4 regions of the Brevibacillus sp. HB2.2 genome follow, and region 4 is predicted to be linked to each of the others. Evidence: riboswitches for the same ligand, from Rfam matches in the RefSeq annotation. Region 4 holds a riboswitch; each other region holds the start of a gene.

Region 1 (3,639 bases), on a different contig from region 4:
TGATCACATCTCCCTCCTGGAGTGGATCACCAGACTTTACCTGCAGGGAAAATGTTTGGGCAGGCACATTGCGCAATAGCTTTTCCGTGTCGTAGACCCCAATGGTAATGTCATCGTTGAGCAAATCATTTAAATAGGGAGCAACCTTGATGAAAGCCTCGAGAAGTTCTGCATTTTTCCCCTTTTCGGAGGCTTCTGTTTCGTTCCATCCTTCGTATCCGTTCATGACCCTCTTCACCTCTATCTTTTGCTAGCATTAGTACGGAAATTGACGCTTCTTGTGCTGAACCGAAATCCATTTTAGCGTAGTAAACTCTTCTAGGCTCCATTGACCATTCAAGCGTCCCAATCCGGAATGCTTTTCACCGCCGAACGCCACAATTGGTTCGTCATTGATCGTTCCATCGTTGATATGAATCATGCCGGTCTCAATGCGCTTGGCCATCTGGGCACCTCTCTCCAGATCGCGGGTATGAATCGCCCCGGACAATCCAAATGGTGTCTCGTTCGCCATACGAATTGCTTCTTCCTCGGAAGCAAACGACATGATGCAAACAGCCGGACCAAACAGCTCTTTCGATGCAATGGACATGTCTGTGGTCACACCTGTCAAAACAATCGGCTCGACCACGTTTCCTTTTACTTCCCCTTTCAGTGCAGGAACGGCTCCTTCGCGTATCGCCTCATCGATCGTTGCCATCAGGTTGGCGACTTGCCGTTGATTGATGAGTGGACCGATTACCGTGTCTGGATCATTTGGGTCGCCTACCTTGAGACCAGATACTTTTTCCACATACAGACCGAGGAATTTATCGTATACATCTTGGTGAACCAGAACCCGGTTAGCCGACATGCAAATCTGACCTTGGTGGGTAAAGCGGCTGAATACCGCTGCATTGACGGCATACTGGAGATCCGCATCCTCCAAAACAATCAGGGCACTATTGCCGCCTAGCTCCAAAATCGCCTTCTTGAAATGCTTCGCTGCCACTTGCGCGATATGGCTTCCTACTTGGCTAGAGCCTGTAAACGAAAGGATGCGCGGAATCGGGTGGGAGACAAACCCATCGCCAATTTCAGCAATATCCGTTACAACGACGTTGATCAAGCCTTTGGGCAGACCTACTTCTTCAAAAATTTTCGCGATGAGAGTCCCTCCCGTGATTGGCGTGTGTTCATGCGGTTTGAGGACGACACCGTTGCCCGCGCCAAGAGCTGGAGCTACGGACTTCATCGACAGATAGAACGGGAAGTTGAACGGACTGATGACGCCGACAACTCCTGCGGGAATCCGATACAAGCGATTTTCCTTTCCGTCTACGGGAGAAGGGAGAATTTTTCCTTCCATGCGCACCGGGAACGTAGCCGCCTCGCGAATAATATCCTTCACAAGCCCGATCTCAAAAAATGCCTTCAGTCGGGTTCCACCTAGTTCACGAATGATGATCTGAATGATTTCTTCTTCATGCTCTTCGATATAGCGAACAGCACGCTCCAACATTCGGGATTTGGTATAGGCATTCACTTCATCCCACTCTTTTTTCGCGTTGGCTGCCGCCTTGTAAGCCGCGTCGATATCCTCCAGATTTGCCATTTTGAATTCTGCGATGACTTCCCCGTTGTAAGGGTTGATATCTTGCAATGTCTTCGCGCCAAGTCCGTCGCGCCACTCCCCATTGATGTACTGCTTGTCCAGTGTTTGAAGGATTGACATGCTACAACCACTCCCCTTTTGAAAAATAAATAGGCCCCTTTCGCATGAAAGGAGCCGTCATACTAAAACAGCAAAATACACTGCTCGTTGGCAACCCGGCTGCCATCGTAACGTGTACATTAGGCCCGTGGCTTTGCGTCCCCACTTTTCAATGGGTTTGCCCATTCATAGCGAATGCTGATAAGATTTTGTCGAAAAAAGGAAAGATATGGAGAAACCTACTTTGATTATAGTACTCCATTTCGAATAGTCAAACGTAAACATGTAAATATTTCGTGAAAGGAAAGAACAAATATCAAAAAGTCCGCATCGCTTGGATACGGACTTCTAATTTTTCTTCCTCATGATCACAATAACTTTTTGACATCCTTTACGCTCGTCGCGAGCATTTGCTCTACCGCGTTGGCGTCTCTTACGTGCTTGGTGATGCCTTCATTCAGCTCGTCCAGTAAGCCCTTTGCCTCACGTACCTGCTGGGACACATCGTCAGCAAAACGCTTTTGATGCGCGATGATTTCCATCACACCCGCCACTTCGCCGTTCAGTACCTGGAAAGCGTTCGCGATCTGATCCGTCTTCTGTGCAGCATCCTTGCTGATGGAAAGTCCATTTTTAATCGCACTGCTGCTTTTTTCACTGTTGGACAATGCTTCCTTGATTTCTTCTTGAATCTTGCCGATCAATTCCGCAATCGTCTTGGTCGAGTTCGCTGTCATCTCTGCCAGCTTCCGTACTTCATCCGCTACGACAGCAAAGCCTCGGCCTTGTTCCCCCGCACGTGCAGCTTCTATCGCTGCATTCAGAGCGAGAAGGTTAGTCTGATTCGTAATGTCACTGATTACCTTGACAATACTCGTAATTTCCGAAGAACGCTCTTCCAAGCGGCTCATGGACTTGGACGTATGAACCGATTCTTTGTCGAGCAGGCTCATGACTTCCACAACGTCCGTCATAGCCTTCTTGCCTTCATCTGCACGCGCTACCGATTGTTTACAGATGTCTGTCAGGCGCTCCCCTCGAACCGACAACTGGCTCGCAGATTCATCATCCCGCTCATTAATGGCCTGGATATTCTCTACGGCACGCTTCATTCTCGTCACCAATCGCACCATTTGATCGGAATCGGCGTTCATCGCTTGGTCCGAAGCGAGGATTGCACCCATCTGTTCGTAAAGACCGCGAAGCTCATGTTTCCATGCGTCTTGCTGTCCTGCCATTGTGGTTGTGGCTGTCGTCGCTGCTGTCTCTTTTTCTGCCAGGCCTTTGTCTTTTTTCCAAAACATCCGCTTCCCTCTCCTTTGTACCCATCAATTGTCACCTCGGCGGCTATATACGCGGGACTCGATTATTCCCGGATGTTGTTTCGCCAAGCTCAGCAAGTTTTCCAAGAAATAATAGTGACCCTCCAAGAGCTCCACGTCTTTACGCTCAAAATGCTTCACCTGCAAATACTGCTGCATTTCCAAAGCATAGCGCTCCAGTTTATCGTGAAAATCGTTGGCACGAAGCATTTGCTCCACTTCTGGATATTCTGTTTTCAGGCGACTCAGCTCGCTGTATACACGCCCACCCTCCAGAATCATCTGGTAGGCCGTACGCTCGAGCGTAGCTGTTGTAGCTGCCTCCTGCTCCTCACGCTCCTCGCGCAAAGCTGCCAAGTACGTGATAAAATGGTAGACAGTTAAAAACAATGGTCCTAAAAATAGAATGATCCCTGCCTTGTACACATGCTGATTGGACAAATTGCTGATGAGCAGGAATAAGTGAAACAAGATCGCACCCAACCATACATAGATGATGATTTGGTGATTGATCTTCCCTGCCTTTTGGTGGCGTGAAAAGGCAAAGGTAAGTCCGAGCAGATAAAAGGCAAGCAACGTAAAGCTGGCAGAAAACAAAGCCATCTCCATATCGGTCAGCCAATC
Region 2 (3,639 bases), on a different contig from region 4:
CCGATGCATCATCGGATTGAATATCCGAGGTGCGGGCTAAAACTTGAATTTCTGTCATACGCCGGTCCAGATATTGATCCATCGCTATGGCTGTACTGGAAGTAAGGTCAACATAGGATGATTTTTGTTTATCAATGAGAATGGATGAAAAGCTGTTCGTGATAAACAAAGAAACGGCAGTAAGTGGAATGACAGCCACGATGAGAAACCAAAGAATCATTTTGTTCCTGAGTTTGTTGAACAAAAACATAGGTTTGTCCACTCCTAATCCGTGAATGCGAAATAGAAACAGTCAGACTGCTGAGATGAGCTCAGCAGTCTGACAAAATATTAATAGCCCATTGCTGCGCCTTCACCGCGAGGGTCTGCACCGCCAAATTTTACATTGGTTTGCGGGTCAATCAGGATTGCGCCGGACTGTCCCATCGCATCGGTATAGGCTGCTTCAAGCTTTTCGACTGGATGCCCACGTTTAATGAGCTCGTCCAGGACTTCTTGAGGGATGCGGCTTTCCACCTTGAGATTGTTGGAAGCAGATCCCCAGTTGCGTCCATGCAGCCATCTTGGTGCTTCGATTGCGTCTTGCACGCTGAAACCAAAGTCGACGATGCGTGTGACGAGAGCGGCTTGCGTTTGCGGCTGTCCTTCTCCCCCTTGTGTTCCGTAAAGAAGATAAGGCTTGTCCCCTTTAAAGAGCATAGCTGGGTTAATGGTGTGGAAGGTGCGTTTTCCTGGTTCCAAGTGATTGATGTGTTTGGAATCCAAGGAGAAATAGCTTCCGCGGTTTTGCAAAAGGACACCCGTATCTTTCGCTACGATGCCAGAACCCCAGTCAAAGTAGTGACTCTGAATGATGGACACGGCATTTCCATCTTTGTCGACGATCCCGAACCAGGTTGTATCGCCTTTTGGATCAAGCGGTTCTACGGATTTGGCTGCTTGCTTCATATCAATGCGCGCAGCTAAATCTTTCCCGTGCTGCTTGGACAACAGCTCATCCACAGGGATATCCGCAAAGGCAGGGTCAGTCAGCCATTTGTCGCGGTCAGCAAAAGCCTGTTTGGTAGCTTCCACAATCGTGTGGTAGTAATCGGGTGTTCCTTCACCCATGCTCTTGAGGTCAAAGTTGTTCAAAACATTAAGAATAGAGAGTGATGCCATGCCTTGGGAGTTAGGCGGAACGTTATACGCTTTGTAACCGCGGTAGTCTACCGTAATGGGATCTGCCCAAGTGGAGGTATGCTTCTCAAAATCTTTCAACGTGAGCAATCCGCCGTTGGCTTTCATGTCTGCTACGATTTTTTTAGCAACTTCACCTTTATAAAAACCGTCAGCGCCTTTTTTCGCAATGATTCGCAAAGTATTGGCAAGATCCTTTTGTTTGAGAATTTCGCCTGCTGCATAAGGATCTCCGTTGGGCTTCAGGAATGTTTTGCGGAATCCATCAAAACGTTGAAGATTCTTCAAGTCATTGTCAGTTGGATCTGTCGCGTATTTTGTCCAATATACTTGGTTGGGGGAGACGGGATATCCGTTCTCGGCGTATCCAATGGCAGGCTCCAGCAGTCTGTTCCATTGAAGCTTATTGTTGCCCATGCTTTTATGGGCGTAGTTGTACGCCTCCCACCAGCCGGAGACGACACCAGGGACAGTGTTTGCTGATTCATAACCGCGGGACGGGATTTTTTCGTAGCCTTTGCCTTTGTAATAGTCGATGGTTGCCTTTTCGCCTGCGCGACCACTGCCGTTCAGCGCCTTCAGCTCTTTTGTTTTGGCATTGTAGATGAGCCAGAAGTTATCTCCGCCAATGGTTGTGTAATGAGGATAGACAACAGCTAAGGTGGAAGCGGCTGTAATAGCAGCATCTACTGCATTTCCACCGTCTTCCAATGTTTTCAGGGCCGCAGCCGTAGCCAGATAGTGAGGAGTCGTCACCATTGCGTTCGGTGACATCGATGTTGGACGGTTAGCAGCTTGTGCTCCAGAGAATGTTGATACCCCGATGACAGCAGTCAGAGCGACGGTCGAGAGTTTCTTCCAGAATGACATTCCTATGAAACCTCCTTCATGATGAAAAGAATAATGATTCATTAAACCGGCTATCCGCTGTTGCCTCACCTCCTTTAAAAGTTAAAAATACACAAACATACAAAAGTAGACAAAAATAGACATTATGAGCGCAAAAAAAGACCAATGATATAGGATCATTGGTCGCGTCCTACATCAATACTTCGGTAGCTGGCAAGCGTGTCCGCTGTTGCGGAGGTAGCCCCTGTAGCTTTGCGTCGCCGGATTTCCCCGGGTATGCCGTTTCGATATCAATGGGTGAAGCATAAAATGACACATATACTGATTCAATCGTTGTGGGAAAATGTTCCTAAAACTCCGTTTGCCAATAATATAGACTATTTACCATTTGTGGTAAATAAGAAAAATATTTTAATCCGGAAAAATAGTTAGGAATTCTATGTATTTTTCGAAAGATATTCACACACCTCCTGGGGCAAAGCTGCTTATGATGATAAAAAGGCACATTTGCCAAGGAGTGAAACAAAGACCATGATGCATCCCGATACAGAATTGCGCTATATCAACGATGAGATCGGGTACGGTGTGTTTGCGACAAGGTTTATCCCAAAAGGAACGATTGTATGGGCACAGGATGATTTGGACCAAGTATTGGACCCTGCATTTGTGGAAAGACTTGACTCATTACGAAAACAGGACGTACAAAAATATTCGTTTAAGAACCAGTTCGGAAAGTACATTCTTTGTTGGGATAAGGCAAGGTACGTGAACCACAGCTTTCATGCGAATTGTGTGCCGACCATGTATGATATGGAATTGGCTGCACGGGATATTTTTCCGGGCGAAGAGCTGACTGATGATTATGGAACGTTAAATTTGGATGAACCATTTGAGTGTTTGCCCGAGTCCGACACGGACCGCTCCCGTGTAATGCCCGATGATTTGCTTCGGTATTACCCGCAGTGGGATCGGATTGCAGCGGAAGCATTCCAACGGTTCAATCATGTTGAACAGCCTTTGCTGCATCTGATTCCCTCGAAGCATCTCGAAAAGATTCGTGGGATTACGGAGCAGCGCTTAGCCATTGATTCTGTTATTCACCTGTATTGCAGGTCACAATGGCAAACGGGGCAGCAATGGGAGACGTGAGCGGGTCGGTCAACGACCCGATTTTGTTGAACTCTGGGAAGAGAATCAGTATTATGGAATGTAAAGGTGAAGTGAAAGGTTGATTTCATTGGAAAACAAGGTAGCGGCATCCAATTTTATCCGCAATATCATGATTGATGACTTGCAAGAGGGCAAAGTAAAGGAAATCATTACCCGCTTTCCCCCAGAACCGAACGGGTATCTCCATATTGGACATGCAAAAGCAATCTGCCTCAACTTTGAGTTGGCACGAGAATTCTCCGGCAAGGCCAACCTGCGTTTTGACGATACGAACCCGGTGAAGGAAGACATCGAATACGTAGAAGCCATCAAAAGGGACGTTCAATGGCTTGGCTTCGAATGGGACGGGTTGTTTTTTGCATCTGATTACTTTGAAGAGATGTACAACCGAGCGGTGCTGTTGATTAAAAAAGGTCTGGCTTACGTGGACGATCTGTCTCC
Region 3 (3,639 bases), on a different contig from region 4:
GGAGACCACGCATTTGCTGTTCGATTTTCTCAAAGCCGCCAGAAACCTTAACGACTTCGTCTTTTTGCTCAGAAACGAGAACAAGCACTTCTTCCAGGCTCTCTTTGTTCTTGTCAGTAATATCGGCGTTGACTTCTACTTTTGCGCCGACTTCCTGAATCATGCTGTGAACATGGACGATGAACTCTTGCAGATTCTTCGTTTTATCTGCGAAGTTTTGCATGTAGTTGTCTACATTGGTGAACATTTCTTGTACTTCGAGGATGCCCTCGCTATTTTTCTCAAAAGACGTCTGTGACTCGGAAATCATATCCGATACGAGCTTCATTTTTTCACGAATGGTCATGAGCAAGCTCGAGATCGACTCGGAGGATAGCTTGGAGGATTCAGCGAGCTTGCGTACTTCATCTGCTACGACAGCAAATCCTCGGCCGTGTTCACCTGCCCGAGACGCTTCAATCGTGGCATTGAGTGCCAACAGGTTGGTTTGTGCAGAAATATCGGAAATGGTTTGAATGATTTTCCCAATCGATTCGGTTTCTTTATTGAGCTCTTGAATCAGCTGGTTCGTACCTTGGATGTCCGTGATGAATCGTTCAAAGTCATTGCCGATGTTGCCAATGCGTTTTCCACTCTCGCTAGTGGCTTCTTTGGTCGATTCTACGTACTCATGCATCTCTGTAACAGAGCGGGTCATGTCCTCAACTTGCAGATTCGTCGAGCTCATTTCCCGACGCAGCTCGTCCGTATTGCTAGTCTGGACCGTAAAGGACTCCATAATGTCTTGCAGGGAAGCAACGGTTTCGACAGCGCGAACATTTACACCATCTGTTACCTTGTTCAAATTCTCTTGATAGTCTTGCATAGAGGTGAGAGACTCGTTGATCTGATCGAGAACACGTTGCAACGATTCCTTCGAGGCAATCGCTTCTTGCTTTTGTTGCTCACTTTCCTCTTGCAGTTTGTTATTGAATACAGCATGCATCATGCTCGTGATAGAGACGAAGCAGAAGGTGAGCAGGAAGTACATCAGGTCAAGATTGCTTGTCGAATGGAAAATCAATTCTCTCTGTGTCAGGAAGTAGTAAGAGACAATGCCTAATGTCGATACAATGGTCAAAATATTGATGAGTCGGTCTTGATAAATCCCCATGACGGCTACAAAGAACATAATGGTCATGATATTGATCATATGCGGGTCCAGTCCAACTACAATGAACATGAAGATCCCGATTACGACTAAGTTGAAGAACTTCATGAAGGGCGCTGCTTTTTCACGGAAGCTCGGGCGATTGGAGATGTAAGTAAAAGGTGCCAGTACGCCATACAAAATACCCAGTATTGTGAAAACGAATGTGTACGAGACGCCTAGAAAGAGGTTTAAGACCTGAACAACCGTAATAATACTTGCGAATACGATTACGACCCAATTGTTTCTTCTTCTCAATAGATCAATGTTATCCATGTTACCCACCTACCTCGACTTTTACTTGATTGGACGACGACGAATTGTACCAGGAATATTTCGGATCGTGCTTATTGTCATAGACATCTTTTAGATGAAAGAGGGTCGGAATGGCATCGGCCCCTTTGTAAAAGACGATATCTTTGGTCTGAGTCGCCTTTACTTGATACTTCGTGTTAATAAATTTAAAAAAAGTTGGATCTGCTACCCCGATTGCGTGGGTATAGCCATGCTTTTCAGCGTAATCTATCATCAAGCAAATTCCTTTTTGCCCTAGTTGTCCACGGTATTTCGGCAAAACAGCAAGACTGTCTACCTCCATTACTTTCATATCTTCTGTAACAACATCCTGAAATAGTGATTTCATATAAGCACTTGATTTGGAAAAGGGCGTCATTTCAAATGTTCCACCTGCTTCACCATCATCGGCAAGTAGGAGGAATTGTGCGGAGCCTTCTTTCGCGTACTCCATCTCGAAGCCCATGCTTGTCCATACTGTTTCTTTGATTTCATGAAATTTAGCTAACTCTTGTACGGTTTCTACTTGTTTGTACATAACTTCTCCACTCCATCGTTTTCTGATTACCGTGTTGTGTATGTTTGACGTCCCAAAAGTTATGTTTTTCCATTCTGTTGCAAAAATGAGAGTGCTTTCATCCCCCTTTCAAAAAACGAAACACAAAAAAAGGCCGTTCCATCGGAATGGAACAACCGAAGCTACCAACATCAAAAAAATTGTTCCAAGATGATGGCAACCCGGCTATCATGGTCAAAGACTGTAGACCCGTGGTTTTGCGTCGCCACCTTTCGATGACTTTGCCTTTTGCATTTATTAGCAAAACTTGTAAAAGTGTGTCGAATTTTGCTGGACATAATCATGCAAAATATAAGACAAAAGATATACTTTGTCAAGTTTTGGTAGGGTAAAGAAACTAATTGTTCATAAAGTATAGACGAACAAAAAACCATTTGTGATATCAACTAGTCCTTCATTCATAGGCGTTAGGTTAGGGTACGCAGAATGTCTTCCCCAGTGATATCGAATGTGAACTGCTGACCATCCATCCAAATTTACTTTATATAAACGTACTTTCCCCTGTTTGATGAAAGAGAAACCTTCTGAAAAAGTTTTTGGTGTTTGAATGCACGTAGCCGCTCAGGAGTTGAATGGAATACATATAAATCACCCGTAACAAAAATTTTCCAACCATCCGATAACTAGAAGGAATAGGAGGGGATATTATGAAGGAAGCAAAAGTGATTCAATTCTACTTTTCCGGAGGCGGTGAAACGATTAGCATCGAATCCACGGAACCGGAAGAGATCATTCAAATGGTCGCTAATCAAAACGACGGATGGCTCCAGTATGATGATGTTGTCATCAACGTGAGAAATGTTTCATATATCAAAGTGTGCAATCAGGCGTAAGGATAGGAAACGGGTGTATAGCTCCAACACAAAAAAGCTCTCCATTGAATGTGGAGGGCTTTTTCGTGATGGAGGTAGCCAGGCATTTTCCCCAATTATTTGGCGTATATTTCTAAGGTGCTTTTGTTTACTAAAGTATCGACTATTCCTTGCTAATGTGCTATCATGATACCTTGTTAACGTATTACCACTTTATCAGAGTAAAATATAGAGTAGGGAAACGAGGGGGATCATCACGATGAAGAAAATAGCATGGATGTCATTGTTGTTGGGTGCGGTGGTTTCGTTGGTAGTGGGCTGTTCCAGCGCAAAAACTGGCGCTGACGCGAATAAGTTGATTATCGGAATTGATGATAAGTTTGCACCGATGGGTTTCCGGGATGAGAAAAATGAGCTAGTCGGTTTTGATATTGATTATGCACGTGCAGCTGGCGAAAAAATGGGAAAACAAGTTGAGTTTCAAACAATCGACTGGAGTGCAAAAGAGTCTGAACTAAACAGTGGTCGTATTGACTTGATCTGGAATGGATATACGATTACAGATGAGAGAAAAGGGAAGGTTCTCTTTACCAAGCCTTATCTGAAAAACGCACAAGTAGTGGTCACGAAGGCAAATAGCAACTTGGCCAAGCTGTCAGACTTGGCCGGTAAAGCAATTGGTTTGCAAAAGCTGTCTTCCGCAGCTGACGCGATTAATGCGAGTGATATCAAAAATCAGGTCCAATCGATTACCGAGTTCCCTGATA
Region 4 (3,639 bases):
GGAAACGAGCTATGGATATGAACGACCGCGCACTGCGAAACATCGTGGTTGGTCTGGGTGAGGGCAATGGAATGACGCGTGAGGATGGCTTCATGATTACGACAGCGTCGGAAATCATGGCGATCTTATGCTTGAGTGAGAATCTAGCAGACTTGCGGGAGCGGTTGAACCGTATCATTATTGGCTACGATTTCAATGATCAGCCTGTACGGGCAGAAGAAATCAACGCGGTTGATGCGATGTGTGTTCTCTTGAAGGAAGCCATCAAGCCCAATCTCGTACAGACAATCGAGGGAACCCCGGTCATCATTCACGGTGGACCTTTTGCCAATATCGCACATGGGTGCAGCAGTGTGATCGGAACCAAAATGGCCTTGAAACTGGCAGATTACGTCGTAACAGAGGCTGGATTTGGTGCCGACTTGGGGGCAGAGAAGTTTTTTGACATCAAGTGCAGAAAAGCAGGTCTGACTCCATCGGCTGCTGTCGTGGTCATTACGGTTCGTTCGTTGAAATACAACGGCGGGGTAAAAGTACCTGACTTGGCAGTGGAGAACTTGTCTGCTCTGGAAAAAGGCTTCGAAAACGTCAAGCGACATCTGGAAAACCTACAGAAGTTCGGTGTGCCAGCAGTGGTGGCCATCAATCATTTTGCGACAGATACCCAAGCAGAGATTGATGCTGTCATTGCGCTGTGCCAAGCGGCTGGAGCCGAAGCAGCGCTCTCTAAAGTGTGGGCAGAAGGAGGAGCAGGCGGTGTCGAGCTGGCTGAAAAAGTAATTCGAGCAGCAGAGCTGCCTTCGTCCTTCCGATTCTTGTATGAGGAAGGCCTCAGCATTAAAGACAAGATTGAGACTGTCGTGAAAGAAGTATACCGTGGATCAGGAGTTGTCTTTTCGCCGTTGGCATTAAAAACGATGCAAAAGGTAGAAGAAATGGGCATGTCCCATCTGCCTGTGTGCATGGCGAAAACACCTTACTCTTTTACGGATCGCGCTGATCTGTTGGGGGCACCTGTAGACTTCACGATTCATGTGAGCGAAGTGCGCATATCAGCAGGAGCTGGTTTCATTGTGGCACTGACCGGAAGCTTGGTTACCATGCCAGGCCTCCCGAAAAAGCCGGCTGCGGAATCGTTATTTGTCGACGAGGAAGGCCACGTGATTGGATTAAGCTAATCAAAAAGTGTGACAAAAAGCTGACAGCTGTAAAAGGTTGTCAGCTTTTTTTCCATTTTGAGGTTTATTGGCGGAAAGTTATGGGAAATGAAAGGTGAGATTGAAAAAAAGTGAACTTAATTGAAAAACAACAAGGAATGACAAAGGCAAACTTGCTGAAAGGCAGGGACGCAAAGCCACGGGTCTAAGGACGAAGGTCAAATGACTTTCGCAGCTAGGACAGCCGGGTTGCCATACCGTAGTCATGATGGGCTGTCGGTGGGCAGTCTTTTTTTTGTTGAAAAAAGAGAAGGGAGAAGGGATTCGGTATGAAAAATAGTTTGAAGAATAAGCTAATTATCGTTTTGTGCCTGCTGTTGGTGATAAGTTTGGGTACGGTTTGCGGTGCAAGCTATTGGAGTGCTTCCAACCTTTTGGCAAACAGTCTGGACAAGGAAGCTGAGCTGTCAGCTAGCAATCTCTCGATTCGTATCGATGGTTTCTTTCAAGAGAAAATTGAGATTGTAAGAGCGATAGGAGGGTTGATGTCGGCAGATCAAAATGTCGAACAAGACCTGAAACTCATTCAAGAAGCCCAAAAGAAAAACCCCGAGTTTGAGACGTTCTTCTTTTCGCATGACTTAAGCGGTAAGAAAGTGATCAATTTCAAGGGTGAAGTGACTGACATTTCAGATCGTCCGCATATTAAGGAAGCCAGCAAAGGGGAAGGGAAGGTTGTTGTCTCTGAGCCAGTCGTTTCGAAGCGGACAGGGAATAACATCGTGACACTGGTCGTTCCATTGATGAAGGACAACCGTCAATACGGTTACATCGGTTCTACGATTCCAATCAACGAGATCCAAAAAAAGGTGTCTGAAGAGAAATTTGGCGAATTAGGTTACGCCTTTTTAGTAAGCAAAACAGGAACATTTATTTATCATCCGAACAGCGAGTACATTCTGAAGGAATCCATTCTCAATATGGGGATTCTTCAACTTCAGACTGCTTTTGAAGATATCAAGCAAGGGAATCATGGAATCGCCCAATACGAATACGAGAATACAGAGCGATTTGCTTCCTATGCGCCAACCAATTTGAACTGGGGGATATTCATCACTGCACCCGTAGCGGAGCTACATGCACCTGTCGATCAACTGTTAGTCCGATTGACGGTTATTTCCCTCATCGTATTGGGGCTTGGGGTTGTCCTCGTTTATTTCTTGGCTGTACGCATGGTGAAACCAATTGAGCGTCTGAATCACGCAGTAAATGTAGTGGCGCAGGGTAACTTGAAAGAGACCGTAACGGTTGACGGAAAAGACGAGATTGCGGTTCTGTCCCGTGACTTTAACCAGACGGTATCACACTTGAAAAATTTGATCGAAGACGTATCACTGTCGTCTGATCAAGTTCAGCGTTTTAGTCAGGAAGTATCCGAAGGCATTAAACAAGCGACGGAAAACATCAACCAAATTGGCTTGTCTATCGAACAGATTTCTGAGGGAGCAGAGGCGCAGGCATCCAGCTCGCAGGAAGTCGCATTGTCGATGACTGACATGGCAGCAGGCATCGTGAAAATCGCGGAGACGTCTGCACATGTTTCTGAGGCTGCCCAGATCGCAACAGAGCAGGCTGAGCAAGGGACTGCTGTAGTAGAGCAGGCAGTTCGCCAGATGGGAAGCATTGGGGAGGGAACTTCGAAGGCGACTGTAGCCATCGAGCAGCTCAACAATCGCTCCAAAGAAATCGAAGGCATTCTCGATACGATCAGTCAGTTGACCTCGCAAATCAATTTGCTTGCCTTGAACGCTTCGATTGAGGCAGCACGTGCTGGCGAGCATGGACGTGGGTTTGCTGTAGTTGCTGGTGAAGTAAAAAAACTGGCGAACCAATCCGAGGAATCCGCATCGAAAATTGCAATGCTGATCGGGGAAATCCAGCAGGATACTCATCACGCAGTAGAGGTTATGACCGAGGGTAACCAAAACGCACAGCAAGGTATCCAATTGGTCGAAGAGGTTCGCGAAATCTTCGAGCATATTTTGGAATCTTCCCGGAACGTTGCCGCGCACATTTTGGAAGTATCCGCAGCATCTGAGCAAATGTCAGCAGGCTCCCAACAGGTGAGTGCTTCTGTAGATGAAATGCATACCATTGCAAAGCATGCTTCACTCGACGCGCAAACAGTGGCAAGGGCAACCGAAGAGCAGCTTCAAGCCATCGAAGAAATTGGCAAGTCTGTCGAGCATTTGAACGCAGTGGCGGAAGAATTACAGCAAGGAATCGGCAGGTTTACGGTGTAAGAAGCAGCTCATCTGATTGTAAGTCCTCTTTTTGAAAGGGGGGATGCCATTAGGGGATGATGGAGTTTGTTTCTATAACTAAAACTAAATTCATTACCGTTTAACAGGAGGAGAACCCAGATGAAAAAAATCACACAAACAATCTTGGCGAGCACACTCGCTGCAACTATGCTCATGAC

Evidence for each region. A riboswitch is a leader RNA that binds a small molecule or an ion and turns the genes downstream of it on or off. The one in region 4 is predicted to bind cyclic di-GMP.
Region 1: it holds a riboswitch for cyclic di-GMP, as region 4 does, so the genes downstream of both, yfmT (benzaldehyde dehydrogenase) here and HP401_RS02800 (methyl-accepting chemotaxis protein) in region 4, are expected to answer to the same signal.
Region 2: it holds a riboswitch for cyclic di-GMP, as region 4 does, so the genes downstream of both, ggt (gamma-glutamyltransferase) here and HP401_RS02800 (methyl-accepting chemotaxis protein) in region 4, are expected to answer to the same signal.
Region 3: it holds a riboswitch for cyclic di-GMP, as region 4 does, so the genes downstream of both, HP401_RS32425 (GNAT family N-acetyltransferase) here and HP401_RS02800 (methyl-accepting chemotaxis protein) in region 4, are expected to answer to the same signal.

The regions. Positions count from the first base shown of each region.
Region 1 covers NZ_JABSUV010000029.1:26,709-30,347, forward strand. The annotation lists gene HP401_RS20180 (methyl-accepting chemotaxis protein) at 1-226, opposite strand, end outside; gene yfmT (benzaldehyde dehydrogenase) at 257-1,714, opposite strand; cyclic di-GMP riboswitch class I at 1,801-1,886, opposite strand; gene HP401_RS20190 (methyl-accepting chemotaxis protein) at 2,062-2,997, opposite strand; gene HP401_RS20195 (hypothetical protein) at 3,022-3,639, opposite strand, start outside.
Region 2 covers NZ_JABSUV010000007.1:131,467-135,105, reverse strand. The annotation lists gene HP401_RS07120 (methyl-accepting chemotaxis protein) at 1-250, opposite strand, end outside; gene ggt (gamma-glutamyltransferase) at 331-2,049, opposite strand; cyclic di-GMP riboswitch class I at 2,231-2,319, opposite strand; gene HP401_RS07110 (SET domain-containing protein) at 2,560-3,177, shown strand; gene HP401_RS07105 (glutamine--tRNA ligase/YqeY domain fusion protein) at 3,257-3,639, shown strand, end outside.
Region 3 covers NZ_JABSUV010000032.1:54,030-57,668, reverse strand. The annotation lists gene HP401_RS32430 (methyl-accepting chemotaxis protein) at 1-1,465, opposite strand, end outside; gene HP401_RS32425 (GNAT family N-acetyltransferase) at 1,467-2,021, opposite strand; cyclic di-GMP riboswitch class I at 2,213-2,296, opposite strand; gene HP401_RS32420 (hypothetical protein) at 2,708-2,893, shown strand; gene HP401_RS32415 (amino acid ABC transporter substrate-binding protein) at 3,132-3,639, shown strand, end outside.
Region 4 covers NZ_JABSUV010000003.1:39,421-43,059, reverse strand. The annotation lists gene HP401_RS02805 (formate--tetrahydrofolate ligase) at 1-1,178, shown strand, start outside; cyclic di-GMP riboswitch class I at 1,314-1,414, shown strand; gene HP401_RS02800 (methyl-accepting chemotaxis protein) at 1,487-3,460, shown strand; gene HP401_RS02795 (transporter substrate-binding domain-containing protein) at 3,581-3,639, shown strand, end outside.